Regions from separate parts of the Chitinophaga pendula genome, predicted to be linked through region 3. Evidence: riboswitches for the same ligand, from Rfam matches in the RefSeq annotation. Region 3 holds a riboswitch; each other region holds the start of a gene.
The links. Region 3 has a riboswitch for cobalamin ahead of metE (5-methyltetrahydropteroyltriglutamate--homocysteine S-methyltransferase). Riboswitches for the same ligand answer to the same signal wherever they lie in the genome.
Positions count from the first base shown of each region.

Region 1: another riboswitch for cobalamin. It lies ahead of metE (5-methyltetrahydropteroyltriglutamate--homocysteine S-methyltransferase); the one in region 3 lies ahead of metE (5-methyltetrahydropteroyltriglutamate--homocysteine S-methyltransferase).
Region 2: another riboswitch for cobalamin. It lies ahead of KTO58_RS21955 (TonB-dependent receptor); the one in region 3 lies ahead of metE (5-methyltetrahydropteroyltriglutamate--homocysteine S-methyltransferase).
Region 4: another riboswitch for cobalamin. It lies ahead of KTO58_RS17025 (ribonucleoside-diphosphate reductase small subunit); the one in region 3 lies ahead of metE (5-methyltetrahydropteroyltriglutamate--homocysteine S-methyltransferase).

Region 1 is NZ_CP077769.1:627,502-635,073, forward strand. It holds gene KTO58_RS02515 (exo-beta-N-acetylmuramidase NamZ family protein) at 1-726, opposite strand, end outside; gene KTO58_RS02520 (FKBP-type peptidyl-prolyl cis-trans isomerase) at 906-1,334, shown strand; gene KTO58_RS02525 (acyl-CoA thioesterase) at 1,424-1,822, opposite strand; gene KTO58_RS02530 (cysteine-rich CWC family protein) at 1,914-2,156, opposite strand; gene metE (5-methyltetrahydropteroyltriglutamate--homocysteine S-methyltransferase) at 2,275-4,578, opposite strand; cobalamin riboswitch at 4,738-4,934, opposite strand; gene pepT (peptidase T) at 5,070-6,317, shown strand; gene KTO58_RS02545 (MotA/TolQ/ExbB proton channel family protein) at 6,424-7,140, shown strand; gene KTO58_RS02550 (ExbD/TolR family protein) at 7,186-7,572, shown strand, end outside.
Region 2 is NZ_CP077769.1:5,923,331-5,930,902, reverse strand. It holds gene KTO58_RS21960 (YncE family protein) at 1-576, opposite strand, end outside; gene KTO58_RS21955 (TonB-dependent receptor) at 589-2,595, opposite strand; cobalamin riboswitch at 2,711-2,920, opposite strand; gene KTO58_RS21950 (DUF6580 family putative transport protein) at 2,955-3,548, opposite strand; gene KTO58_RS21945 (tetratricopeptide repeat protein) at 3,728-4,378, opposite strand; gene KTO58_RS21940 (EamA family transporter) at 4,480-5,376, opposite strand; gene KTO58_RS21935 (MFS transporter) at 5,418-6,641, opposite strand; gene KTO58_RS21930 (FadR/GntR family transcriptional regulator) at 6,727-7,398, opposite strand.
Region 3 is NZ_CP077769.1:3,363,892-3,371,463, forward strand. It holds gene KTO58_RS11685 (epoxyqueuosine reductase QueH) at 1-183, opposite strand, end outside; gene KTO58_RS11690 (methylenetetrahydrofolate reductase) at 303-1,256, opposite strand; gene KTO58_RS11695 (6-pyruvoyl trahydropterin synthase family protein) at 1,326-1,745, opposite strand; gene metE (5-methyltetrahydropteroyltriglutamate--homocysteine S-methyltransferase) at 1,839-4,145, opposite strand; cobalamin riboswitch at 4,297-4,488, opposite strand; gene KTO58_RS11705 (Lrp/AsnC family transcriptional regulator) at 4,642-5,103, shown strand; gene KTO58_RS11710 (endo alpha-1,4 polygalactosaminidase) at 5,523-6,377, shown strand; gene KTO58_RS11715 (alpha/beta fold hydrolase) at 6,591-7,400, shown strand; gene KTO58_RS11720 (RNA polymerase sigma factor) at 7,540-7,572, shown strand, end outside.
Region 4 is NZ_CP077769.1:4,740,476-4,748,047, forward strand. It holds gene KTO58_RS17015 (hypothetical protein) at 1-929, opposite strand, end outside; gene KTO58_RS17020 (ABC transporter ATP-binding protein) at 946-1,587, opposite strand; cobalamin riboswitch at 1,962-2,190, shown strand; gene KTO58_RS17025 (ribonucleoside-diphosphate reductase small subunit) at 2,326-3,297, shown strand; gene KTO58_RS17030 (ribonucleoside-diphosphate reductase subunit alpha) at 3,371-5,749, shown strand; gene KTO58_RS17035 (MBL fold metallo-hydrolase) at 5,829-6,824, opposite strand; gene KTO58_RS17040 (winged helix-turn-helix transcriptional regulator) at 6,944-7,324, shown strand; gene KTO58_RS17045 (hypothetical protein) at 7,385-7,564, opposite strand.

The DNA of each region.
Region 1 (7,572 bases), 2.7 Mb from region 3:
TGCCATATCGGGTAGATTGGGAGACGGCTTGACCGGCAGGCGATACAGGGTGCGATGGGTGTATTGCTGGCAGGGGATGACCATCAGCTGGCATTGCAGTTTGTTTTGCAGCCACTGTTCACCATTGAGCATGCGGGCATATTCACCGGTGGTCATACCGTGTACGATGGGGATGGGCTGCATGCCTACAAAAGACCGGAAGGAGGTATCCAATACCGGTCCATCCACATAATGACCGTTTGGATTGGGCCGATCTAATACGATGAGGGGTTTGTTGTAAGTGGCGGCGGCCTCCATCAGTTCCTGCAAGGAAGAGATATAGGTATAGAAGCGGGCGCCTGCATCCTGGATGTCAAAGATCAGGACATCCACATCCGCGAGGTCTGCGGCATCTGCTTGCCGGTGTTTGCCATACAAGGATACGATGGGAAGTCCTGTCTGTGGATCGGTGCTGTTACCTACTTTCTCTCCTGCATCTGCCTGTCCGCGGAAGCCGTGTTCAGGGCTGAATATCTTTTTGATGTTTACTTTCAGCTGCAGCAGGGAGTCTACCAGGTGACGACGGCCCAATGTAGCGGTCTGGTTGACCAGCAAGGCTACACGTTTACCTTCCAGGAGTGGGAGGTAGGCGGCGGTCCTTTCGGCACCGGTGATCACCGGCGATTGTGCATGTGCCAGGTATGTCATGCAGAGGAGCGAGCCGCAAAACAACAGGAATTTGTTCATAAGTAGTGAATAGCTAAGCAGTAAAAATAGTAAATTGTTTACACTCGCGAGAAAGCTGCAGCAGAGGAGTTTTGAAATATCGCTACCGTACTGTAGTGCAGGAGCAGTAGCGATTTTGACTTTATACTATTTTACTTACCTTGCGGGTATATTCAGATAACACTTAATAATTTTTATTTATGCAAGCAGTAAAAAACGGGGATACAGTGAAGGTGCATTATCACGGCCGTCTCACCAACGGAACAACTTTTGATTCCTCTGAAGGCCGTCAGCCACTGGAGTTCAAAGTGGGCGCGGGCATGGTTATCAAAGGATTTGATAATGGCGTGCTGGATATGAAACCGGGTGATAAAAAAACCGTACATATCCCTGTTGTTGAGGCTTACGGCCCCAAAAACGAAGAGTTGATCATGGATTTCCCGAAGGCTAATATCCCGGAGGATCTGAAGCCTGAGATAGGTATGGAGCTGCAGATGAGCAACCCTCAGGGCAATGTATTTCCTGTGAAAGTGGTAGCTGTGAAAGATGAATTCATCACCCTGGATGCCAATCACGCACTGGCTGGTGAAGACCTGGTATTTGATATCGAACTGGTAGAGATCGTATAGTTTGTCAGACCATAATAGACCGGGCTCCTGCATGAGATGGATGATTATCGTCCATATAGCTGCAGGAGCCCGGTGTTATTTAAGGATATTTAATCCTGCTCGTTGGGTAGGACGATCTCCATCGGTCTTTTCTGTTCATCGATCGCCACGAATATGAAAGAGCCGGTAATGGCCTTTTCCCGCTTACTGGAATACATTTGTTCCACGAAAACTTCCACCTCCACTTTCAGGCTGGTCTTACCTACATGCGAGACGGTGCCTACCAGCTCCACGATAGTTCCGTGTGGGATAGGCTTTTTAAAATCAATACGATCGGTAGATACTGTTACCATCCGCATGCGACTGAACCTTGTAGCTGTAATAAAGGCTACTTCATCCATCATATGCATGGCTGTACCGCCGAATAAAGTGTCATAATGGTTCACCGTATTTGGAAATACAGCTTTAAAGATCCGTGTTACGGAATGCTCAATTTGTTTCTCGTACATATTCATCTGTTAAAGACTGCCCGGGGCAGTCTGGTGTGTTGAAAGCAGGGTGGCTATCTGGCCGCAGTACAATGGAGAGAGGAGTGATCTTTTATCTTTTCCCGAACAATTTCATGACCCTGGATACTTTGTAACGAAATCCTTGCTGACGATAATTGTTTTTGATCTCTTGCAGACAATTTGCACAGAGACAGCCGTTGAATTGTTCACTGATATGCTGCCGTTCTGCTATTGTCAGGGTGACTTCCTGGCATTGGCAACGCAGGATAGAGCCTACGCGGCATTCAAAAGTAGCCGCACAGCGAGGACAACTTACGGTTTCATGATCAGCCATAATGTGCAAATTTAAGTATTAATCGGCAGTATGTTTTTCAGCAGGTCAAACGGTCAGCAAAAGCTTCCTCTTATTACGACGATATATAGCCGCAAAAAAGAGGAAGCTGTTATGGGGCCTAGTTCACTAATACCGCGCTTCTGCTTTGAACAGCGGCAGCCACCATGTTACGGAGGGATTGCTCTGTTTCCGGCCAGTTACGGGTCTTCAATCCACAGTCGGGATTTACCCAGATGTTACGGGCCGGCAGCAGTGTGCTGGCTTTCTGTAGTAAGCTGGACATTTCTTCTACTGTTGGTACACGGGGAGAGTGGATATCATATACGCCAGGGCCGATCTCGTTAGGATACTTGAAGCGGGCGAATGCTTCCAGCAGTTCCATCTGAGAGCGGGAGGTCTCGATCGTGATAACATCCGCATCCATTGCAGCGATGCTGTCAATGATGTCATTGAACTCAGCATAACACATGTGAGTATGGATCTGTGTATCATCCAGTACGCTACAAACAGCAATACGGAATGCCTGTACTGCCCATTGCAGATAGGCATCCCAATTGGCTCTTCTTAATGGTAAGCCTTCTCTTACAGCAGGTTCATCTACCTGTATCACTCTAATACCGGCTTTTTCGAGATCAGAAACTTCATCGCGGATAGCCAGTGCTATCTGGAAAGTTGTATCTGCACGGGGTTGGTCATTGCGTACGAAAGACCATTGCAGGATGGTGACAGGCCCTGTCAGCATTCCCTTCATGGGCTTTTTGGTGAGCGATTGGGCATAGCTGCTCCAGGCTACTGTCATCGGATGTGTACGTTGCACATCGCCGTAAATAATGGGTGGTTTTACACAACGGCTGCCGTAGCTCTGTACCCATCCGTTTTGGGTGAATACAAAACCTTCCAGCTGCTCGCCGAAATATTCCACCATATCATTACGCTCAAATTCGCCATGCACCAGTACATCCAGGTGCAGGCTTTCCTGCCATTTCACGGTCTCGGCGATCGCTGCTTTGATCCGCTGATGATATTCTTCGGAAGAGATAGTGCCTTTTTTCAGCTGTGCACGTAGCTGACGGATCTCTGCCGTCTGCGGGAAAGAACCGATGGTTGTGGTGGGGAACAGCGGCAATTGAAAGGCTACTTCCTGCGATTCCTGCCTTACATGGAATGGGCTCTTACGGGTAGCATGCGATTCGTCCAGTGCTGCTACCCGCGCTTTTACTGCAGGTTTGTGGATCAGCGGAGAATGCTGCTTTGCTTGCATCGCTGCCATATTAGCCGCCAGCGAGGTGTTGTTGCCGGTAGCAATCTGTGCCAGGTCAGCGATCTCATGCAGCTTCTGTTTTGCAAATGCCATCCAGTGTTTGATCTCCCTTGTCAATACCTGTTCGTCTTGTTCCAAATCCAGATCGTAGGGAGTATGGAGTAAGGAGCAAGCGCTGCTGATCCATACACGATCCTGGCCGATTGCTTGCACAGCTTCGTTGATCAATGCGAGTGATAGCTGATAATCATTTTTCCATATGTTACGGCCATCTACCACACCCAGCGACAGTTGCATACCAGCCGGCAGCTGTTGTAATACTGTGGTCAGCTGTTGAGGTGCGCGTACCAGGTCAATATGCAGGGCCTGTACCGGTAGTTGCAGCGCCGTTGCCAGGTTGTCGCCCAAGGCATCAAAATAGGTGGCGATCAACAGTTGCAGACCAGGTATAGCCTGGTGGATACGGTTGTAAGTATTGATATACAGCTGATGTATAGCCGGGTTGAGATCCATCGCGAGGTAAGGCTCATCGATCTGTATCCAGGTAGCGCCAGCTTCCTGTAGTGCGGTCAGCAGCTGCAGGTATACTGGTAGTAACTGCTCCAGCAAACTATGTAGGTGCAGGGAGTGATCCTTGATCTTACCAAGCAACAGGAATGTCAGGGGGCCAATGATTACCGGTTTAGTGTGGATACCGAGGCTTTTCGCTTCGCGGAACTCCTCTACACATTTATGGCTTAACAGCCGGTATTGCTGGGTAGTATCGAATTCGGGGACCAGATAGTGATAGTTGGTATCAAACCATTTTGTCATCTCCATGGCGGTAATGTCGAGCCCGTTTTTCTGATAGCCCCTGGCCATCGCGAAATACAGCTCCAGGCTTTGGGGACTGGCCAGCCGCTCCAGTAATGGCTTGAACCTGGCAGGGATTGTACCCGTCATCAGACACATATCGAGCACCTGATCGTAGTAAGAAAAATCGTTGGAAGGGATGAGGTCAATACCGGCCTGCTGCATCGCCTCCCAATTCTGGCGGCGGAGCTGACGGGCAGTAAGTTGTAGTTTTTCGAGGGAAGCTGTGCCCGCCCAATAAGCCTCGTTGGCTTTTTTTAGTTCCCTGCCGCTACCGATACGCGGGTAGCCTGGTACGTTTGTTAACATACGGGTACGGTTGTTTTAAGTGAAAAATACCGGTATTACTACGCGTACACTTGCCGAAGGGAGCTGGCAGGATAAAGGAATGGAACAGTAACAGGCACACGATGCCTGTGGGGGGAAGTACTGCCAATTGCCTGAATAATGCTTTTTTTCCGCGAAGCATACATCAATTTGTTTACGGCAAGTCTCCTGGCTTGTAACGGCTATGACCACCCTTCTCATCCCTAACAGGGATAATGGGTATCGTTGGTCATAACCTTTTTCAAAGGTTACTTACAGTTGCGCGTCAGCCCGTGATTTTCACACGGTTCCTTTTTAATCCCGGTCACAGACCGGAAACCGCAAACAGCATTGAGTGTGTAAAGAACCATTACAAATATAGGATTTAAGCGCGTAATATCCGGTACCACGTCCTATCTGTCTGTTTTTGTTATCTCTTTCTTTAGCGCCTGGCAGATAGATAGCACAGCAAAAAAAATCCTTAGGTTTGTAAAATGTTTACAGATTACCAATATACCGTAGTGGACCGGTTTATCCGCTATGTACAGATAGATACCGAATCGGATCCGCTGAGCCATACCTATCCCAGCACAGAAAAACAAAAGGAGCTGTCCCGCCTGCTAGTACAGGAACTACGGGAAATGGGGATCGAAGATGCGGTATTGGATGAATACGGATATGTCTATGCTACCATCCCCGCGAATACCGACAAAACCGTACCTGTGATCTGTTTCTGTTCGCATGTCGATACCTCCAGCGATTGCAGCGGAAAGGATGTAAAACCGATCATCCATCATCAGTACGATGGTACGGATATTATCCTGCCGGATGACGACACACAGGTGATCCGTGCAGCCGAACATCCTTACCTGGCTTCCCGCAAAGGAGATGATATCATCACTGCGAGTGGTACTACGCTGCTGGGTGCCGATGACAAGGCAGGCGTGGCAGAGATCATGGATGCTGCCCACTTCCTGCTGCAGCACCCCGAGATCAAACATGGCGCGATCCGCATCCTCTTTACCCCCGATGAAGAGATCGGAAGAGGCGTGGACAAAGTGGATATGCAGCGATTGGGTGCTTCTTTCGGCTATACGATGGATGGAGGTGAGCGGGGATCAGTGGAAGATGAGAACTTTTCCGCTGATGCCGTAAAGATCACTATAAAAGGGGTAAGTGCACATCCGGGATCCGCCAAAGGTAAGCTGGTAAGTGCCATCAAAATAGCGTCGGAGATCGTAGATGCGTTGCCGAAAGAGATACTGTCTCCCGAGACGACAGAAAACCGCCAGGGATTCATTCATCCCGTACGTATACAGGGAATAGTTGAAAAAGCCGAGATCGACTTTATCATCCGTGATTTCACCACACCGGAACTGGAGGGACATGAGTTTTACCTTCGTCGCCTTATGGAACATGTTATGAGCAAGTATCCTACCGCTATCGCTACTTTCCAGGTAACAGAACAATACCGTAATATGAAAGAGGTACTGGATAAGCATCCGCAAGTGACCGTCTATGCTGCTGAGGCTATGAAAAGAGCTGGTGTGGCACCGCTCAAGATGATCATCCGCGGTGGTACAGATGGCGCCCGGCTTTCTTTCCTGGGCTTGCCCTGTCCGAATATATTCACAGGGGAAATGGCCTTGCACAGCAAGCATGAGTATGTAAGCATACAGGACATGCAAAAAGCCGTGCAGACCATCGTCTATCTGGCACAAATATGGGAAGAGCATAGCTAAGTACTAGAATTGCTGGTTATTGCGTTTAAACTTTAACTATTTTATTAGTACCTTACCCTATTATTGCTTCTGAAATTAATACTTTTGCAGGGTTAAAATTTTATTCATGCTCTTAGGACTTGTTACTTTACTGCAGGATACTCTGCTGGCGCCAAAAGCAGACACTGTAGCACATGCAGCCACTGCTGCTACCGGCGCTGCCCAGGAAATGAAACTGCTGGATATGCTTTCGAAAGGTGGTGTGCTGATGATACCATTAGCTGTACTCTCCCTGGCAGCAGTATACGTTTTTGTAGAGCGTTACCTCGCTATCGCCAAAGCAGGTAAACTGGAAGACAACTTCATGCCGATGATCCGGGATCATATCACCACCGGCAATATACAAGGTGCCCGCTCCCTCGCTAAAAATACCTCCGGTGCCATCGCCCGCATGATCGATAAAGGTATACAACGTATCGGCAAGCCCATTGACAACATTGAAAAGTCTATGGAAAATGTGGGTAAACTGGAAATATACAAGATGGAAAAGAACCTGGTCATTCTCTCTATCATCGCAGGTATCGCTCCCATGTTCGGGTTCCTAGGTACTATCGCCGGTATGATCCAGACGTTCTTCAATATCTCCATCACCTCCGATATTACTCTGGGTACGATCGCCGGTGGTATCTATGTGAAGATGATCACCTCCGCTACCGGTCTTATCATCGGTATCATTGCCTTCATCGGTTATAGCTTCCTGAATGCACAGATAGATAAAGTGATCAATAAAATGGAGTCCTCCTCTGCAGAGTTTATCGATGTGCTGCAGGAGCCAACCCGCTAACGATCCTTCACCGCTTTCTAATTTTAACGCTTAACGACAGAACGTATGAACTTACGCAGCAGGAGAGGCAAACGGCATGTGGAAATGCACAACTCAGCATTGAACGATATCTTGTTCATATTACTGCTGTTCTTCCTCATCGTATCTACGCTGGCTAATCCTAACGTGATCAAACTCACACTGCCCAAGGCGAAAAGCAATACCAAGGCAAAACAGACCGTAGTAGTCAGCATCAATGATAAACGCGAGTTCTTCGTAGGGACCAACAGGGTACCCTTCGAGAGCCTTAAACAAATGCTGGTACCCGCTCTCGTAAGAGAACAGGTAGACCCTACTATCGTTATCAATGCCGAAAAATCCGTGCCTGTCGAAGATATCGTCAAGGTCATGGAAGTAGCCAGGGAGATAGGGGCTAAAGTAGTACTCGCCACC
Region 2 (7,572 bases), 2.6 Mb from region 3:
GCCGGCGTTGGCTACGTAGAGTTTATCACCTACTACGGTCATGCCTTCGGGGGTTTTACCGACTTTGATACTTTTTACGATGGAGAGGTTGCCGGTATCAATTACGGTTACGGTGCCATCGTATGCGTTTACGAAGGCTTTGTCTTTATAGAAAGCTACGTAGCGTGGTTGTTTTTTGGGCAGATAGATGGTTTTGATAGATTTTACTGTTTTGGCATCTACTACTTCTACTTTGTTACTATTGTTTACGACGATATACATTTTGCTGCCGTAAACCTTTACGTCCTGTCCTACGTCGCCCAGTTTGTTACCCAGTCTGTTATTGAGTGAGTCTGTTTTGTTGGGGTTTGCGGCGGTGAAGATGTTGAAGCTAAGTCTTTGTTGTTTGAAGTCGAAGTAATCGAGGGTAGCACTGTTGGTACCCATGTTGCCTTCATTGAGGATGTATATGCCTTCATCTACTACGGGAGGTTCCGGGATGGGGGCATCTTTTTTACTACAAGCGGTGACGAAAAGTGCTGCGGCGGTGAAGAGGCTGAGCAGTTTTGCGTGTTGTTTAATAGAATTGTTATTCATACTGTTCAATTTTTAAAATGAGAATGATGCCATGAAGCGGAAATTGCGACCTGGCATCGGGTAGTTGTAGGCGACATCGTAGTACTTGTTCAGGATGTTGTTGAGTTCTGCGGTGAACCGGATGTCTTTGAATTTGCGGGTACGGAGATTGTAAGCGGCTACTATATCTGAAGTATACCACGCGGGCATATAATTTTTCGGCGGGTCTGCGAAGTCGGCAAACCGGTCGCCGACGTAGTTGAATCGGTAGGTCAGTTCCCAGGTGCGCCATTCCAGTCCGAGGTTTACAGCGCCGCTATGTGTGGGCATGTATGGGACGGGGATTGGGTTGTTGATGCCGAAAGAGAGTTCTCTGGCGTGCTGCCAGGTGTAATTGATATCTGTATGGAGGGTGATGGTAGCTGGTAGTTGCCAATCGTTTTTTTGTGTAATGTCGACGCCTTTGATATCTACTTTGCCCAGGTTGATCATGGTCCAGCGGAACATGTTGGCGGTGGGGATGGCGACTATTTTGTCGGTGACGTTGTTGTAGTATGCATCTACCTGGATGGAGAAGTTTTTAAGGGCGCTGGTGGTCATTTTTCTCCAGGTGAGGCCCAGGTTGTATTGTTTGGTATATTCTGGTTTCAGCTTGGCGTTTCCTATCAGGAGGTAGTAGAGATCGTTGAGGGTGGGCATCCGGAAGATGTCTTTATAGAAGGCCCTTATGTAGAACTCTTCGTGTTTCAGAGGTTGATAGGCGATCGATATTGCGGGTGTGAGTATTTGTTTGTTGGGAGCTGCGGTGCCGAACTTCACGGATTCGCTGACGGCGGTACCGAGGAGATTGGCTTGCAGTTCGAGTTGTGGTAGTTTGATGGCGGTGGCGAGGGCGCCGTACCCGGTGTAGCGGGTTGGGAATGCGAATCCTACCTGGGAGCCTTTTACATAGTTGTAGATGAAGTCTCCGCTGAGGGATAGGTCCCACCAGGATTTGATGCTGTATTTGTTGGCCAGGGAGAGGTATAGTTCCTGTTGGGTATACCTGTTGTCCTGGAATTTGGCGGTGTTGAGTACATCCGGGTCGGTGTATCGCATATAGTCGTTAGCGAATTTGGCGTTGACCAGGAGGCTGTATTTGGGGTGGAATGTTTTTTTGTAGTGTGCCTGGATGAAGATGTTGCGGTCTTCCTGTCTTTGTCGGTGGTCGAAGTTATCGACGAGGATATAGCCCGGTAGTCCGCGTTCGGACTGGTAGTGATACAAGCGGAGGGACCAATCGCTGCTATCTTTCATATTGCCGTTGACGGCGGCTTCTACGCGGAAGGCGTTGATATCGGCGTTGGTGCGGGTGAGGGGTGTTTTATCCGCTTCATCTCTTTTGAATTTATAGCGACCGTTGGCGTTGATCCATTCGGTGCTGATGGAGGCGGAGATGCGGTCATTTATTTTTTGCTGCCAGAGGAGGCCGGGGTTCAGGAGGCCGAAGGAGCCGGTTTTGAAGGTAGCTTTGCCATGTATGTTTTCGCCTTTTGCGAAGGAGGGTTTGATGGGTTTGAGGTAGAGGGTGCTGGCGGCGGAGAAGTTGCGGGCGGGGAGGAAGATGTCATTGCTTTGGCCATTGAAGAGGGTGATCATTTCGAGGTTGTCGAGGGAGAATTTGCCCAGGTCGATGCTTCCATTTTGTGGGTTGCCTACTTGGATGCCATCGTAGAATACGCCGACGTGGTTGCTGCCGAGGCTGCGGACGTTGACGGTTTTGAGGCCGCCTATGCCGCCATAATCTTTTATTTGAACGCCGGAGAATGACTTGATGGCATCAGCGACGGAGGTAGCGGTTAGTTTTTTGAGTTGTTCGATGTCGAGTGTTTGTGCGGGGGTAGGGGAGCTGGTGTTGTCCAGCAGGTATTTGGCGTTGACATTGATTTCCCGGAGGTGCCGGGAGGTATCGTTAGGGGTATTTTGAGCAGTCAGCGACTGCGGTATTAGGCAGGCGATGAGAAGTGAGTAGTAGCAACATGCTGTAAGCAAACGTTTCACGTAGCGCATTTTTTGGTATTGACAGACAGCGCTACGGGGAGGGGAAAGTACGTGCCAATCGGGGTACGCTGGGGGGCGTAACCGGGGCTATCGTTGCTTTTCACCCGAAAGCGCTGAAAGTGATTGATATCTGGCAGGTCTTCTGGCTTACTGTTTTGAAGGCCGTCTTCCCACTTTTTGAGGAGCAGTGACTTTATTGGCATTCACTTCCGCTTACGGGCGGAGCAGTATTACAGCTACGGGGATAGCTCCGGATTTGCACCGGATTCCCTTTTAAGATCCAGGTTTGTTGAGGGCCGGGATCACCAGGTATTGGTATGTGTTAAGATACCGGCAGCGAGCCGCCGGTTTGTTATTGTTTATGAATGAGCTGCTGCAGCGGGGTAGCTACGTTGTACGAGTTCGAAACCTCCGAAGAAGAGGATGCTGTACACGAGGTTACCGATGAGCATATTTTTCATGTAAGGGATGGCGAGTGCGAGGCACTTGGCCAGTCCGGCAGCATTTTTTGGGAAAGGCTGGCCGGTGGTGATATCGATGCCATAGAGGAATGGGCCGATATCGGCGATGATCCAGTGGGCTACTACGGCGGCGACAGCTGCGACGAGTACGTTGGTAGCGTTCACTTTGCGGATGATCAGTTGTCCTACGAGGACCATAGCGGCGAAGCTAAGGTATGTCCATATCCATCCGCTATAGAGGAGGCCTTGCATGTGTTCTTTGTAGAACAGTTCCATCATGAGAACGTCGCTGACGAAGAGGGTGAGCAAGGGGAGGATGTATGATTTCCATTTATCGGAGAAGTAGGCGCCGCCGAAGAGGGCCATTGCACCGATGGGGGTGATATTAGAGAATGGAGTGAGTTGTCCGCCATTTAGTACGCGGAGGACGCCGGCTGCCAGGATGAACAGCATCAGGATACTAAATCTTGGATTTAGGTTCTTGATAGACATATCAGATATTTAGGTAGTTTGGTTGGATTAAGTCTGATTATTAGTGTAACAATACTATTGTCAGCAGGCTTAATGTGAGCGCAAACCTACATTTTTTTATCGAAACTCTTTCTTATAAAGCGAAAGGCTGGAGGATATGTGTCCTTCAGCCTTTCATTATCAATGATATATGAAGGTCATCAACCCGGCATACGGGAGATGTACTTATCCATTTCTTTTATTTGGCTTACGAGTTGTTCTGTGGTTGGTTTTTGTGCTTTAGCGCGGCGGAAGAAGTCTTTTGCTGTTTTGAAGTCGCGGCGGCTCATGGCGATGGAGGCCAGTGTGAGCAATGCTGCGGCGGTATTTTCTTTATCGGGGAGGCCCATTCGCACGGCTTTTTTCAGGTTTTGGTCGGCGCCTTTGAGGTCATTTTTCTGATAGGCGATGGTACCTAGCTGGAAGTATTGCATGCCTTCGTATTCTTTCATGGGGCTACCGGACTTGATGCTTTGGCGGATAGTGGCTTCGGCTTTGTCGAGGTCTTTATTATACATGGCCATGTTGCTCTGCATGAAGTAGTATACGGAGCGGATGGGTTTGTAGAGTAGTTTGGGGAATGCTACTTTGTTCATGAGGGCGGTAGCGCGGTCGATGTCGCCGGCTTCTACGGCTTCTTGAACGAGGCGCATGGGGCCGAACAGGAAGTGGGTGACGAGGCAGATCACTGCCAGTAAGAGTACGATGGTTGCTTCCCACCAGCCTACTGTGAAGCCCAGGGCGATGCCGCCTAACAACAAAACGATACCGATAGGGAAGCGATATAGCACGAAAAAATTAAATGCCTTCATGGGTGGTAATAATTCTATTTAATGTCCTAAAATCCAGGGGAGGGCAAAGATAAACAAAAAAATTCGCGGTGTAGCAGGCTGTTGTAAAAGCGCTGTTATCCCTATGAGGTTTGCGTGGCGGTGTTGCCATTGCGCCGGACGAGGTTGGCGGTGATGATGGCGCCGAGGATGACGGCGATGCCGGTAGCTTGTATCCAGGAGACGGGTTCGTGGAGTATGATCATGGCGGAGGTGACGGCTACGGGAAGTTCGACGGTGCTGAGGATGGCGCCGAGGGCTACGCCGGTCTGGGGCATTCCTTTGGCGAACAGGAATGGGGGCAGTACGGTGCCGAATAGGGCGAGGGGGATACCCCAGAGGAGGAGGGGGCTGTGGAGGAGGCGTCCATTGATGAGATATGCTGGCGGTAGTATGCAGCAGATGAGTATGAATGCGCCGGTGACCATCCAGGCGCTTTTGAGTACGGGGGAGAGGGCTGTGCCGGTACGGCCGCTGACTACGATGAATACGGTGTAGCACATGGCGGCGAGTAGTCCGAAGGCGATGCCTTGCCATTGGAGGGGTGGCATATCGCCGTTGAGTGTACCGCTGGCGAGGAGGGTACCTGCGAGGATGAATGCGACGCAGGTCCATTGTATGGCGGTGGGTCTTTTTTTATAGCGTACCCGTTCGGCGACCATGCTCATCCAGGTGAACTGCATGAGGAGGATGATGGCGATGCTGGCGGGGATGTATTGCACGCTTTGATAGTAGGTGATGCTGACGAGGCCGGTCGAGCTGCCCAGCAGGAATGCCTGCCGGGCGTTACGATCTTTGAGGGAGAAGGTGGGACGCCGGGAGAGCAGGTGTATGGTCCATAAGGTGATCATACCCAGTCCTGCCTGGATGCCACATAGTTCTGTGAGGGTAAACCCTTCGTGATAGCCTGATTTAACGATGGTGGACAGTACGCCGAAGCTACATGCCCCCAGTAATACCAATAAGATTCCTTTCCACATGCTGCTGATTGCTTTGGGCCGGCGAAGTTACGTCAGGCTTTTTATTTCCTTTCGACATTTGGCAATAGTCCGGTGAGCAGTCCTATGAGGGGGAGGTATGCGCAGACATGGAATACGTAGTTGATGCTGGTTCTGTCGGCGAGTTCGCCCAGGAGTGCGGAGGCGATGCCGCCCATTCCGAAGGCAAGTCCGAAGAACAGGCCTGCCATCATGCCTACTTTGCCTGGTACGAGTTCCTGCGCGTATACGAGGATAGCGGAGAATGCGGACGAGAGGATGACGCCGATGAATACGCTCAGTACGGCGGTCCAGAACAGGTTGGCATAGGGGAGTAGTAAGGTGAATGGAGCTACGCCGAGGATGGATATCCAGATGACGTATTTGCGGCCGATGCGGTCGCCGAGGGGGCCACCGAGGAAGGTACCGGCTGCGATGGAGGCGAGGAAGATAAAGAGGTACATCTGTGAGCTTCTTACGGGCACATGAAACTTATCGATGAGGTAGAAGGTGTAATAGCTGGTCATGCTGGCCATGTAGAAGTACTTAGAGAATACCAGTATCATGAGTAAAGTAAGGGCGAAGACTACTTTCCCACCAGGGAGTTGCGGGTTTTGCAGGTGGGTGTGGGTCTTCTTTTTAATGCGATGGGTATTTCCCTTGTACCATTTGCTGATGTTGAACATGACGATGATGGCGAGGAGTGCGGCCAGGGAGAACCAGATGATATGGAACTGTCCGAAGGGGACGATGATGAGTGCTGCGAGGAGGGGTCCGAGGGAGCTACCGGCGTTGCCACCCACCTGGAAGAGGGATTGGGCCATGCCATGTTTGCCACCGGATGCCATGTGAGCGAGCCGGGATGCTTCGGGGTGGAAGATGGCGGAGCCGACGCCTACGAGGCCTACGGAGAAGAGTAGCATGACGAAGTGGTGAGACATGGAGAGGCTGATGAGGCCTAGGAGGGTGAAGGCCATGCCGATGGCGAGGGAGTGGGGCAAGGGATGTTTGTCGGTGTAGAGGCCTACCAGTGGTTGTAACAGGGAAGCGGTGAGTTGGTAGGTGAGGGTAATGAGGCCGATCTGGGAGAAGGACAGATTGAGGGAGTCCTTTACGATCGGGTAGATGGAAGGTATCAATGACTGGATGGTGTCATTGAGGAGGTGGGAGAAACTGAGGGCCAGCAGCACGGAGTAGACGGTGTTTTGAGCCAGTTTTTGTGCGGTGGCGGCAGCCGTAGGTTGTGTTTCCTGGAGTGTTGTTTCCATTACAGAGCGTTTGTAATCAGATCATCTGACGTTTGGTGATAAAAAGATAGCGCTGTGATAGGTGGCCTGCGCTAAGCTGTTGATATTATTTTCCTCCCGCGATTTTTCCGGCCCAGTACAATGCCTGTTTGGGTTCCTGATCGGCGATGCTTTGATACAGGGATTCGTGCAGGTGTTGTGACATGGTGAAGGTGGTAGTGTCCGGGTATAAATCGAGGAAGGAGTTTTTCAGGTGTTTGGCGACTGTTTTGTACAGGTCGGCGAGTACGTCATTTTTGCCTGCTTCGGCGATGGCGGTATGGAAGTTGATATCGGCGTCGATGCAGGCGGTTTTATCGCCGGCGTCTCCATATTCTTTGCGGAGTTGGAGGAAGCGGCTGATTTTGTTCAGGTCTTGTTCGGAGCGCCATTGGGCGGCTTTTTCGGCGATCTTTTGTTCGAGCATGAGGCGTACCTCATTGAGATCGGAGAACATGGCTCTCTGGAGGCGTTGTCCGAGGGGTTCTGCGATACCTTGTATTTCTTCTACGAAGGAGCCGACGCCTTGCTGGACCCTGATGAGGCCTGCGTTGCAGAGTATTCTGACGGCTTCGCGGATGGTAGATCGGCCTACGCCGAACTGTTGCATGAGTTCTGGTTCGGTGGGCAGCTGTTGTCCGGCCTGGTATTGACCCAGGGATATCTGCTGTTGCAGGCGGGTAGCTACCTCGTTGGCGAGGCTTTGGCGTTTTACCGGTGAGTTGAGATTATTCATCATATCATCAGATGAATGCAAAGGTACATAAAAAGAAACGGGAATGACAAGTGATCTTGAAATTTTTTAAGAGATTGATAGACAGCTTTTTAGATGGTTTATTGTATGTAGTGTGTTGATTGTCAGGATATTGGGGAGGACTTGTATAAGCGTTGTATAAGCATTGTATAGGCATTC
Region 3 (7,572 bases):
TTCTATACGCCATTTATTAGTATCTCGTAGAGAATAGGTACAACCACAATATTTATCGACAAAGGGAATATTATGTTTTTCTGAAGAACGGGTATTTTCATCCTTTCGAATTTCATATTCCTTCTTAGGATGAATATTCGGATTATAAAAGAAGAGGGTGAAATCTATGCCTGAAGCAATGATCGCCTCCCTTACCTGCCCTGATCACGGCGCGCAGCAAGAATGTAGCAACAGCTTCTGACCAGCATTAGGTAGTTTCCAGTTTCTCCCTGATAAAGCTCATATTCCAATCCATTTGAGCGCTATTGCGCTGTTAGTAAAACCTCCTTCCGAATACCCATTTCCGATAACATAGCAGCGATTTTAGTCACCATATAGATCGATGCTTCTATTTCATCCTTTTTTATCGCCACACTTTCAATATTGAAACCAAAGGGCACTGCCCGTTCTGCGCAGAAAACAGCAAGTTTTTCCGCGATGTCCAGACAAATATTTACCGATCTGTCCAACATATTATCTGTCTGATTCAGTTCGTCTTTAAGATCGTTAGGGATGTGTATACCCAGCCATTCCAGGAATTGCAGTGTTTTGGCAGACCCACAAGCGGTGAGTGTAAATATAATCGTAGGTATACGCCTGTTCTCCATTTTGCAGGTGGTACTTAGATCTTCTATTACCTGTTTTGCATAAGCAAAGTTAAAAATGCACTGGGAGATGAAATAAGATACGCCACTGTTGGCCTTATCCAGGATCCTTCTATCTTCGTCCTTTAGCATTTCATGTCGTTCGGGAATGGTTACTGCCCCTATAACAGAGGACTCACTATGTTTACCCCAAATCCTATAAGCTTCCGGTAAACTGGTTTTAACGGGAAAATCCGGTGACGGAATGCCCACAAAAACCGGATAAAACCGATGTTGCTGGAGTTCATCCAGCCAGGTGGACAATTCCTCTGCTGAAAATTTTCCTGCTGGCCGATATATAATCTTGGGGATGTCCAATTCCTGTAAATACGCGCTGGCAAAGGTAAAGGGATCAAGGGCGTTCAGATAGGGAAATGGTCTTTCTTCAACAGTACGGGCAGATTCATCTTGTACATCGTACACGACGAGTGCATCAATTTCTAGTTGCAGGATCCTGGCCACTGTCTTCTCAGCGATCTGCGCAATCCGCTCAGCATTGGTGTCTGATTTAGGTGGAGTGATGCCGTAAGTTAAAATACCAGATTGGCCGGTTTTAATTTTATGTAAGAACATAACCAGATGTGACTATTGTTTATACAAAGGGTTTTCTTTCTTCACTATTTATATATGTTATCGGAATATCTACTCTCCGAAATATTCCGCATAATTATTTTCTGTTTCATGCAGCCTGACCGAGTGAAGTAAAACACCACCATTGCTTTCTATCGGCTCTTTCAGCTCATTGAATATTTCTACGCAAAGCAATTCTGTAGTTGCCATCTTTCCTTTAAGAAAAGGTACGTCCAGGTTCAGGTTCTTATGATCAAGTTTTTCAATCACGTGGTCGTTTATGATCGCCTTAAGTTGTTTCAGATCAATCAGATATCCTGTTTCGTAATTTATTTTGCCCTTAACGGTTATAAAAAGGCTGTAATTATGACCATGCCAGTTTGGATTGGCACATTTTCCAAACACTTCCATATTTTTTTCCGGGCTCCACTCCTCCCGGTACATCTTGTGTGCGGCGTTGAATGTTTCCCTGCGGGTAAGATGTACTATCATTTATTCCAGGCTAAATTCTTCGTTTGTCGATTGAAAAACACCAGGCAACGGTATTTGCCGATGCCTGGTGTTTGTGTTTATAAACAGGCTATTCTATACGAGGCTTTCAGTGCTGATCTCTTCACGTGCCTGTTGAGCCGCAGCCACCATATTTTCCAGAGCAGCTTTGGTTTCTGGCCATTTACGTGTCTTCAGCCCACAGTCAGGGTTCACCCAGAGGTTACGAGCGGGCAGCAGGTCTGCTGCTTTTGCAAGCAGGGAAGCCATTTCTTCAGTACTAGGCACACGAGGTGAGTGGATATCGTAAACACCTGGTCCGATTTCGTTCGGATACTCGAAATGGGCAAACGCCTGCAAAAGTTCCATTTGCGAGCGGGATGTTTCGATGGTGATAACATCGGCATCCATAGCTGCGATATGTTCAATAATATCATTGAACTCGCTGTAGCACATATGGGTGTGGATCTGTGTCTTGTCTTCTACTCCACTGGCGGTAATACGGAATGAGCCTACCGCCCAGTCGAGGTAATGCGGGCGTTTTGCTTTGCGCAGAGGTAAACCTTCGCGAATCGCCGCTTCATCGATCTGAATAATACCGATACCTGCTTTTTCCAGTGCAACTACTTCATCACGGATAGCAAGCGCTATCTGTTTGGTAGTTGCTTCACGTGGCTGGTCATCACGTACAAAAGACCACTGTAGGATGGTTACGGGACCAGTCAGCATGCCTTTCATTGGCTTATCTGTTTGCGCTGCGGCAAAAGTGCTCCAACGTACGGTCATATCATTTGGACGGCTAACGTCGCCAAATATAACAGGAGGCTTTACGCAGCGGCTACCATAACTTTGAACCCAACCATTTTTGGTAAACAGGAATCCATCCAACTGTTCTCCAAAGTACTCCACCATGTCATTGCGCTCGAATTCTCCGTGTACCAGTACATCCAGACCTATTTCTTCCTGCCAGCGAATGGTGTCGATAGTCGCCTGTTCGATAGCCTTTTCATATTGTTCGGTAGTAAGATCTCCCTTTTTGAATTTAGCACGAAGTTGACGGATATCGTCTGTTTGCGGGAATGAACCGATGGTTGTAGTGGGGAATGCCGGCAGGTTGAAGCGCTCACGGTGCAGCTGCTGACGAACCGGGAATGCACTTTTACGGGAAGCATCGGCAGCAGTAATAGCAGCTACGCGATCTTTCACTGCTTGTTTGTGTACCTTGCCAGATGAACGTCTGCTACCGATAGCTTTTTTATTTGCATCAAGCAAAGCCGCATTTCCGGTAACAATTTGTTTTAATTCGCTCACCTCTGTCAGCTTCTGTTTTGCAAAAGCCATCCAGTTCTTGATCTCAGCATCAAGAGTATTCTCCAAGTCGAGATCGATCGGGCTATGGAGCAACGAACAGGAAGGGGCAATGATCACCCTATCCTCACCAAGTTGCTCAATTGCCTTATTGATAAACCCTAAAGATTTTTCGTAGTCGTTCTTCCAGACATTACGGCCGTCAATAACGCCGAGCGATAACTGAAGGCCCCCCGGGATCAATACCAGTAATTCCTCCAGTTGCTCAGGAGCACGTACGAGATCTATATGCAGCGCATTAACCGGAAGGCTAACGGCCAGTTGGGTATTATCTAATAGTGCATCGAAATAAGTGGCTACCAATAATTTAACCCCACTTACCTGGGCAGCAATTTCACGATATGCGTACTCAAATGCTTCTTTATCTTTTTTGGAAAGGTCAAGCACCAGGCTAGGCTCGTCCAACTGTATCCATTCTGCGCCCTGTTCTTTCAGGCGGTTAATGATAGCGACATAAACCGGAACGATTTTTTTGATCAGATCAATACGTTCAAAACCTTGTTCTTTTTCTTTTCCAAACAGCAAATAACTTACCGGACCTACCAATACAGGTTTAGCCTTCTGTCCCACTTGTTTTTTAGCGTCTTGGTATGTGGTAAAAATATTGTCATTGAAAATTCGGAATTCCTGGTTAGCCTTGAATTCTGGTACGATATAATGATAGTTGGTGTCCAGCCATTTAGTCATTTCCATTGCAGTGATGTCCAGACCATCTTTCTGGTAGCCACGTGCCATTGCAAAGTAAAGATCGATTTGGCTGTTGGCTTTTACCTGGGAAAGTACGGGAGCGTAGCGCTCAGGGATAACACCTAACATCAGGCTGGTGTCCAGTACCTGGTCATAAAAGCTGAAATCATTGCAGGGGATCAGGTCGATACCCGCATCGAGTTGGGTTTGCCAGTTTTCCTCTCTAATCTTGCGTGCAGAGTCTTTTAATTCGTTCAGGTCAATCTTGCCTGCCCAATACTGTTCGTTTGCTTTTTTAAGTTGTCTTTGGCTACCAATCCGCGGATAGCCCAGGTTTTGCGTAAGCATTTTCCTTGAAAATTTAGTTAAAACAATTACAGTTGTCTTTACAAACCTCACAATGCTTTGCAGGGGAAAGGCATATGATAGCCTGTCAGAGCACAGATATGTGGCCGACAGACACCATCAAAATGAGACCTTTGCTTCATTACGCGAAAGCATCGTCCTTCCAGTATGGGCAGGTCTCCTGACTTGTAACATCTTCTCCGTCCTTCCCATCTGTAATGACAAACAGTGGACATACATGGAAAAAACCTTTTTCGTTACTTACAGTTGCGCGACAGTCCGTGATTTTCACACGGTTCCCTTTTAATACTGATTCTCATCAGCAACCTATTCTGGTCGATAAAGTATGAAAAGAACTAAAATCGGAGCAAATCTACAAATAAACACCTCTCATCCTAAAAAGTGACATAAATTCAGAATAAAAAACTACTTTTATAAAAAATAAAGGAAATAAACCTTTCCAAGTGGAGTATTTTATGCCAAAAAAGAAAATTATTTTATGGAGCAATTAGATGATACAGATAAACATCTACTTAAATTACTCAGTGAAAATTCTACTATCACCGTCAAAGAGTTGGCAGCAAAAGTCAATCTTTCTGCTTCACCAGTATTCGAACGGGTAAAAAAGCTGGAAGCTGGTGGGTATATAAAAAAATATATAGCCTTGGTTGATGCCGAAAAACTCGGCTATGGATTAATCGTTTTTTGTAATATCCGCCTCAAACATCATGACAAAAGCATCGGAAGCCAGTTTGTTGCCGACATTATGCGGTTACAGGAGGTTACTGAGTGTTACAATATATCCGGCGACTATGACTTTTTATTGAAGGTTTATGCCAGGGACATGAAACATTACCAGGATTTTGTATTCAATAAATTGGGGTCAGTAAAGAGCATCGGGAGCACGCATAGTACTTTTGTAATGTGCGAAAACAAAAACACGCACAATATAAATCTTTGATACGTTACTCCAGACCCAAATAACGTAGAGGGTATACAAGTAGCAGTCGATTTTAGCACGACTGCTGCTTGTATTTTGAATGTACTCAATACTTTATTACATACATCAGCCAAAGCCGTTATCATCCTAGATGCGTAAAAACATAAGGTGCCCTGGATAAGGAAACCACCAACGCAGCTTCCCCGGCATTTCCCTCCACATCTTCGAACAACAGACTTTCCTTCGCCGTTTACTATTTTTAAATCGGAGCGGAAGATCTTTTCAAATTTTAGCACTTTTTTCATAGTGCTATTTAGGGGGATATACCTACAAGCCAGTATTGACTTTGTTATAAAGTTGTTAAATAAGTCTCATATGAATACTGACTTACAATATGCCAATGCCACCTCCGTTTATCAGCAGTAATTAAATTTCAGATAATGATTGTTAGGAAAAAGATGATATTAGTATGCAGCCTAGCTGTACTTGCGGCCTCATGTAGCAAAGGACAAGACAACGAAGAAATTATTAATCCAACTGATAGCACAACACTTCCGGGAGGGAAAACCACCTGGTGGAAGCCAACTGCCGGCATAAGTTTCGATTGGGTATTAGATGACGTTAATTCTAATAATACTTTTTCCGGTACTGTGGTGGATGTTGATGCATTCACAACCAGTCCTGCCACGGTAGCCTCCCTGCATGCCAAAGGACATAAGGTAATTGCTTATCTATCTGTAGGTACCTTGGAAAACGACAGGAATGATGCGTCCTTACTTCCTGCGGAAGTTATCGGTAAACGATACGATCAGTGGCCAAAAGAAAGATGGCTTGACATCCGGCAGATCGATAAGTTAAAACCATGGTTAAATTCAAGATTTAATATGATCATTCAGAAAGGGTTTGATGGCATTGAGCCAGACAACCTGGACGGCTTTGCAACAGTGACAGGATTTTCACTTACAGAGTCGGATGCACGGAAATATATGGACTACCTGATCACTACAGCCCATGCAAACGGCCTATCCATCGGACAAAAGAACGTAGCAGACCTGAGTGCAGACTATTCGTCCAAATTCGATTGGGCATTAACAGAAGATGCATTTCAACAAGGTTGGCAAGAACGTATGACACCATATGCAAGATTGAACAAACCCGTGTTCGCCGTCGAATATACCGACAATACCAGTCAACAAAAATTTGAAACCACTTTTTGTCCGCAAGCTGCGAAATTAGGATTTACTGCTATTCTTAAACATCGAAACCTGGATACGTGGGTGGACAAATGTAAATAGATATCATATTTTTTTAGCGATATTGCCATATCCATAAAAGTTAAATAAAAGCCCGCGCCTGGAATAAGCGCCGGCTTTTTATTTATAGTGAGATTTCATGGCACAATTAATTGTATTGCTAACAGTCACCAGTGCAATTATTGTTATCTTAGATCATATATAAGCGGTTTTCAACAAAATATTTGTCGCGAGCATACCAGAAAAAAATAACAAATGATGAACTGGCAAACAGCTGTCTGCACGACTAACAATATCCACATACACTATACAAGAACAGGAGGTAATAAACCACCCTTAATCCTGCTTCATGGCCTAACTGCCAATGGCGAGTGCTGGGCTGATCTGGCACGTGTTCTTGAAAGTGAATACGACGTGATCATGCCAGATGCCAGGGGGCATGGAAAATCCAGTACTCCTGACAATGGGTATCAATATGAAGAGCTCGCAAATGATGTGACCGGTTTAATAGAAAAATTAGAGCTTTCCCCTACGTTTCTGGCAGGACACTCCATGGGAGGAATGACTGCGGCCCTAGTGGCAAGTCGTAAACCCAATTTACTAAGAGGAGTGATCTTAGCCGATCCAACGTTTCTAAGTCCCGACTTTCAACGTGAAGTTTATGATAGTGATGTTGTCGATCAACACCGTAAATTTCTTTCCATGTCACTGGACGAGTTGATAGCCGATGCCCGTAAAAGACATCCTAAACGTTCAGCGGAAGTTATTGAGCTATTCGCCCGGGCGCGACTTCAAACCAGTATGGTTGCGTTTGATATTCTTAGGCCACCCAATCCGGATTATAAACAATTGGTCAGTACTATTGATATTCCAAGTCTCCTGGTAGTTGGAGATAAGGGCGTGGTTTCAGTTGCTGTCACCGAGGATTTGCTACGTCTTAATACCAGGCTTTTGTTTACACAAATCAGCGAGGCTGGCCATGGCCTCCAAATGGATCAGCCTGAACGTTTTTCTGCTGCCGTCAAAACATTCTTAGACTCTGTTACGACAGCAGCTGAGCTGTAAAATATATCATCTTCATGCTATACTTTCGGCTTTTATTTACTTTGCCTGTTTTCTATCTTTACAGACATATTAGCAATTAATTCCCTATCTCTTACATGCTATATTAATAACCAGCGATCAAAAAATATTTTCAAAAGGTATGGAGCGTATGTCTATGGAAGAGGAAGTACTA
Region 4 (7,572 bases), 1.4 Mb from region 3:
AATAGCAGTAACAACGAATGTGCAAAAAACAATATTCCTAACAATGGCAATACCCCCGCGAATCGCCAGGTATTCACTACGATCAACAGGTATTCAGGCAGAAAAAGAAAGAAATAAGTGAACGAAAGCTGCAGGTATCTTTGTGCCAACTGCATCGGCAGGTTACGCGTGAACTGCAGATACTGGTCCTCAAAAAAACGGTGATAAAATATCACGCCCGTATGAATGATGCAACTCAACAATACACCACACAGCACTACCCGATCATCATAAACCGTTGTGCGCATTAACATAAAGGTCAACAATAATATAGCACCTGAAAATACTTTTGTACTCAGCAACATCCGGGTATGATTCGTCAGTAACTCAAATATGTAATACAGCGAAAATGGCCTTACCCAACGCCGGTTTAACCATTGCTGAAAATGACCGGTAAAATCAGCCAACTCGGGACGCCACAGTTTTCTATCGTATATCGCCACCGGTAGTATACACATCAGTATATTGAATAGCAACAATAAGAACGCAGTACCCGACAATCCCATCTTTGCGGCCACCCCTGCTGAAATTCCGGCATAAACAAGTACCGGAAAGTAAATAGTGATCTGTATTGAACACCAGAGTATATATCTTCGCCATCTTGACAAAGACCCTATCACAGGATAGAGAAAACCATACCCAGGTGTCTGTATCGTCTTTAATATAAAATACAGACACTTTCCGTTATACAACAACCATAATCCCAATACCACCAACAAAAAGCCCCGGTGCTGCAGAAATCCTTTCATTAACCCCACGTGATATTGCAATAGTTGTCCACCTTCCACCACCCCAAATAACAGGTAGAACAGCAGCAGAAAAAAGCCGGTATTCGTAATATAGAAACGACTTGTAAATATCTTACTCAACAAACGAAATGACTCAAACATACCTTTCATTTTTTTCTCATCCGATTATCCGCACCTGACGGTTCTCCACCAGGAGCGTTCCATTTACAGCAAACTCCGTTTCCGCAATCACCTGATGAGAAGTAATACAAAAAGTGACACCATACTCCTCACGCCACTCCCTGATCATATCATATAATAATGGGATCGTCTGTACGTCTAGCGTGATCAACGGCTCATCCAATAATATCAACGAAGGAACTCCCGTAAAACTTAGTAATAAGGACAACTTTTTTAACATACCACTGGAATACGTACTGACCGGGCGTAACAAAAAATCATTTACCCCCATCGCCGCCCCCAATTCCAGAATGCGGTCAGCATCTCCACCCTTGGTACTCAGGTACAACCGTAATAACTCCCTGCCCGTCAGAAACCCTGGATACAACGGCTCCGCCTCTCCATAGTTGACCTTCCGCCGGTAAGCAACCGGATGATGAAGGCTACTCACGGCTCCTTGTAAGAGGATCTCCCCCCGGAAGGAAAGCAAACCTGCCATCACCTTCAACCAGGTAGTCTTACCGGCGCCATTCCCCCCCTGTACCCAATAGATGCCCTCATCCAGTGATAAATGCCCTATATCCAAGGCAAGTGTATCCCCGTAATATTTTTTTATATCCTTTAATAAAATAGCTGACATAAAATTTGTCTAAGATTCCGAAAACCTGAAAAGCCGGAAGTCCAAAAAAACAAGCCGGTCTCAGCAACCCTTATTAAAAATATTTCCACTCGTCAAAACGACACGTATATTTAAAAAATATGACATAAATATAGGTCTGAACTATTAATGTATTAATTTAATTAACAACATTTACAATTAATATACCATTCCGAAAACAAGTAATAAAATAGTAATATTTCTAATAATCTTCAACCGCTGTAGGGTATCTTGACACGAAATGCCCACCCCTGCACATCTTCCGGATTGTTCTATTTTTACCTACATCATTTTTCCACAGGCTGTGAGCAATTAAATCTGCTCACGCAATCGCAGGTCTGTACATTTGTAGCAGTTCTTGACTTTGTTGCATTGGTTCCCGGGCGCGCAAACCCGGGATTAATGGGGGGAACCGTGTGAAAATCACGGGCAGACGCGCTACTGTGATCCACTTCCATATACCAGGAAGAGGTTGAAGCCGCAAATTCAACCTGATATTACCTGAAAATCACCGTTTTCTATCTTGAAAAGGGGAAAGTTGTAATAACGGAAAGCCAGCATACCTGCCAACGCAACATATTTGTCAAAACCTTCGCGTATCAGGGTATTGGCGAAAGTGACACTGCTCTCTCCCACAAGATAGTTGTCAGCCTTCGTGTCTCCAGGATCCGCCAACAATAGGGACAGGAAAAAGAATTCAAATATTTAAAATCGCTGCATATGAATTACGAGAATGAAATCTTGTTGAAAGAGAATAAAGACCGTTTTGTGTTGTTGCCAATTAATTACCCTAAAATTTGGGAAACATATAAACGTCACGAGGCCAGTTTCTGGACAGCGGAAGAGATTGACCTGAGCGGAGATCTGAAAGATTGGGCGAACCTCAACGATGGCGAACGCCACTTCATATCACATGTACTTGCTTTTTTTGCAGCTAGCGACGGTATCGTAAATGAAAACCTCGCCGTCAACTTCATGAGCGAAGTACAAATACCGGAAGCGCGCTGCTTCTACGGTTTCCAGATCATGATGGAGAACATACACTCCGAAACTTACGCCCTGCTGATCGATACCTATGTGAAAGATCCTGCAGAAAAAGATAGACTGTTCCATGCCATCGATACCGTACCTGCTGTAAAGAAAAAAGCTGAGTGGGCACTGCGCTGGATCGAAAATGGCAATTTTGCCGAACGCCTCGTCGCCTTCGCCGCCGTAGAGGGTATCTTCTTTAGCGGTAGCTTCTGCTCCATCTTCTGGCTTAAAAAGAGAGGATTAATGCCAGGGCTGACATTCTCCAACGAACTCATCAGCCGTGATGAAGGTCTCCATTGCGAATTTGCGTGCCTCCTGTACAGCATGCTCGAAAATAAATTGACCCAGGAAGCCGTACATGCCATCATCATGGATGCCGTGAACATCGAAAAAGAATTTATTACAGATGCACTACCCGTAGACCTTATCGGTATGAATAGCCGGCTCATGCAACAGTACATCGAATTCGTTGCTGACAGATGGCTCAAAGAACTGGGATACGATAAAATATTTAACGCTTCCAATCCATTCGATTTCATGGAGATGATCTCACTCCAGGGTAAAACCAACTTCTTCGAAAAACGTGTGGGCGACTACCAGAAAGCGGGTGTAATGGGGAATAAAGAAACCCAGACCTTCAGCCTGGAAGAAGACTTCTAATATATATCCTGCCCGGAATAAATACCTTCCGGATTCCATATACTTAATTACTAACCTAATAAATTCACTTCCCATGTTCGTAATCAAAAGAGACGGAAGAAAAGAAGCGGTGAAATTTGATAAGATCACCGCCCGCATAGAAAAGCTGTGCTATGGCTTTAATGCGGAATATGTAGACGCAATAGACGTGGCCAAGAAAGTGATTCAGGGTTTATATGATGGCGTAACGACCACAGAACTGGACAACCTGGCTGCAGAAACAGCCGCCTCCCTCACAACCAAACATCCGGACTATGCATTGCTGGCCTCCCGCATTGCAGTAAGTAACTTGCATAAAAATACAGTGAAGTCTTTCTCTAAGACCATGAAAAAACTGTATGACTACATCGATCCGAAGATAAATAAACCAGCAGCGCTGTTATCAGACGATGTATACGAAGTGATCCGTAAAAATGCGGAAATACTGGACTCTAACATCATCTACGATCGTGATTTCGCTTTCGACTACTTTGGCTTCAAAACCCTGGAACGTTCCTACCTCCTCAAATTAGATGGTAAAGTAGCAGAACGCCCTCAGCACATGTTCATGCGCGTAGCCGTAGGTATCCATAAAGATGATATTGATGCTGCTATCAAAACTTACAATCTCATGAGCGAACGCTGGTTCACGCATGCGACCCCCACCCTCTTTAACGCCGGCACACCTAAACCACAGATGTCGTCCTGCTTCCTCCTCACCATGAAGGATGATAGCATCGAAGGTATCTACGATACCCTCAAACAAACAGCCAAGATATCTCAAAGCGCTGGCGGTATCGGCTTAAGCATTCACAACATCCGGGCCACCGGTTCCTATATCAGCGGCACCAACGGTACCTCCAATGGTATCATTCCCATGCTGCGTGTATTTAATGACACCGCCCGCTATGTAGACCAGGGTGGTGGTAAACGTAAAGGTGCTTTTGCCATCTACCTCGAACCCTGGCATGCAGACGTGTTCGAATTCCTCGACCTCCGTAAAAACCACGGTAAAGAAGAAATGCGTGCACGCGATCTCTTCTTCGCCTTATGGGTACCCGATCTGTTTATGCAGAGAGTAGAATCCAATGGCGAATGGTCCCTGTTCTGTCCACACGAAGCACCAGGACTGCACGAAACATGGGGTGCAGAATTTGAGAAACTCTATGCACAATACGAACAGGAAGGCCGCGCACGCAAAACTGTAAAAGCACAAGACCTTTGGTTCGCCATCCTCGATGCACAAATCGAAACAGGAACACCATACCTGCTGTATAAAGACTCTGCCAACCGTAAATCCAACCAGCAGAACCTCGGCACCATCAAAAGTTCTAATCTCTGTACAGAGATCATAGAATATACCGATGCAAACGAAGTAGCAGTATGTAACCTGGCATCCCTCGCACTACCTCGCTTTGTGGTAGATGGTCACTTCGATCATCAAGCATTATACGATGTAACCTACCAGGCTACCCGTAACCTCAACAAAATCATCGACAACAACTACTACCCGGTTGATGAAGCCCGCTACAGTAACCTACGTCACCGTCCCATCGGACTCGGTGTACAAGGCCTGGCAGATGCCTTTATCCTCATGCGCTATCCATTCGAAAGCGAAGAGGCCAAACAACTGAACAAAGAGATATTCGAAACGATCTACTTCGCTGCCATGACCGCCTCCAAAGACCTGGCAAAAGTAGATGGCCACTACGATACATTCCCCGGATCACCCATCTCTAAAGGTATATTTCAATTCGATATGTGGGATGTAACACCTACCTCTCGCTGGGACTGGGAAACATTAAGAGCTGAAGTAATAGAACATGGCGTTCGCAACTCCCTGCTGCTCGCTCCTATGCCTACCGCTTCTACCTCTCAGATCCTTGGTAACAACGAGTGCTTTGAACCTTACACCTCCAATATCTACACCCGCCGCGTACTGAGTGGCGAATTCGTAGTGGTGAATAAACACTTACTGAAAGACCTGGTGGAATTAGGATTGTGGGACAACGACATGAAAAACAAGATCATTGCCGCCAACGGTTCCATCCAGCAAATACCAGAGATCCCCTCTAATATCAAAGAGCTGTACAAAACTGTTTGGGAGATCAAACAACGTACGATCATAGATATGGCGGCAGATCGCGGTGCTTACATCTGCCAATCCCAGTCTCTCAACCTGTTCGTTGATACGCCTAATACCGGTAAACTCACCTCCATGCACTTCTATGCCTGGAAAAAAGGTCTCAAGACCGGGATGTACTATCTGCGTACACAAGCCGCTACCCAGGCAGTACAATTCACTGTCGAAAAACAAGGCGGACAACAAATAGAACCAGTAGTTGTACAAGGAGCTTCCACCATAGCCATCGACGATATCCCGGAAGGTGCGGTATGTACAATGGAAGAAGGCTGCGTAACCTGCAGCGCCTAAACAAACCATTTAAGTATACGATAAAAGGCCGGCTTCGAATCCTTACAGATAGAAGCCGGCCTTCTTTATGATATATATCTTATCCTTTTGCCGGATCAGGAATTGCATAGGTTTCGCCTACCCATTCATAAGTAGCCCCTTTCTTACGCACATGGCCCAAACCAGGCCAGGCCAGATGATAAGCGAAAACAGACTCCCCTCGTTCCACCAACCTTGCCAACACCTGATGACGGGTTGCCACAGCCTGATTAAAATCTGTATCCCCGAAAAACCCCCACTCAGGATGCGGGAACAACAATACGTCTGAATGTAGCAGATCCGCAATATGTACCAACTCCCGGCCACCGGAAAAAATATGGACCAACGTATGACCCGGAGTATGCCCTGCCGCCAGTTCCAAACGGATACAACCCAATAACTCATCCCCATCCTCAAACAAATGTAACCGGGGTCTTAAGGCCACCAACGTTTTCCTGATATCAGCAATCATCTGCGACAACTGTTGCTTGTCCGGGAACTTACTGTGGGAGAAGTCCGGATGATCCCCTGTCCAAAAATTATACTCCAGGGCAGACAGATACAACTTTGCATGAGGAAATACCAGACTCCCATCTTGCCTGAATAAACCACCTATATGATCAGGATGAGCGTGAGAAAATACAATATCAGTAATATTCTCCGGCCGGATACCGGCATCTTCCAATGTCCGTGGAAGCCAGCCTGACTTCGGACCAAACCCGGCGCCGGCACCCGTATCTACCAATATCCGCCGCTCCCCCTTCCTGATCACCAGGATATTCATACCAAGATCAATAGCATCCGTCGGCCGGAAACTTTCCCGCAATAACTGATTGACAACCGCCGAATCTATCCCAGGTGCGAAGGATGGTTGCACCGGGCTCATATGCAAATACCCGTCCGTGACAACCGTCAATTCCAACTCTCCTAAACTAAACCGGTGGAAAGGAAACTTCTCTATACGTGAACAATCCCGCGCAGCCCATAAACGCCTTAACGGCATGGCCACCCCCAATCCTAGTAAGAAGATATTTTTAAATAATGTCCGCCTTTGCATTTTACCTATTTACAAACAAATTTATTGGACTACTATCTACCTGACAAGTATGCACTTTTTAGTATCTTACATACCTAAAATATACTATTGCTGAAAATCAATTGATAAGGAAATCCAAAATGAACAAAAATATAGACAATCCCATCTGTGCCGTTGATTATGCCTTCCGACGTATCGGAGGAAAGTATAAAGGAAGATTACTATGGTATCTCCATCAGCATAGCGTACTTCGCTATGGCGAACTGCGAAGAGCGATCATCGATATCACTCCTAAAATGCTGACACAGACGCTCCGGGAATTGGAAGAAGATGAATTAGTGCACAGACAGGTATACCACGAAGTACCGCCACGGGTAGAATACACGCTTACACCAGTAGGTAAAGAACTGATCCCTTTTATCGACCACCTGCGTATATGGGGTGAAAAACAATTGATCCGGGAAAACAAACCCACTATTACCTGTCTCCCCTGCCCTCCTCCAAATAATACCTTATCATAAAAACACCAAGGGCTGACTTTCGTCAGCCCTTGGTGTTTTTAAACAGTATACGGTCTGTGATTAACCCAGGCAGTAGCAGGAACCGTTATAGCATTGACCACCAAAACCGGCTTCCGCCATACATTTTGCATTACAAGCCTTGGGAGAACAGCCAGCCACAATGTCTTTTTGAGTGCCACCGTTCACTTTTTTCATTTCTGTACGGCTCATCGGAATACCGAAAGTTTTCAAGGTTTTCATCTCAAGAT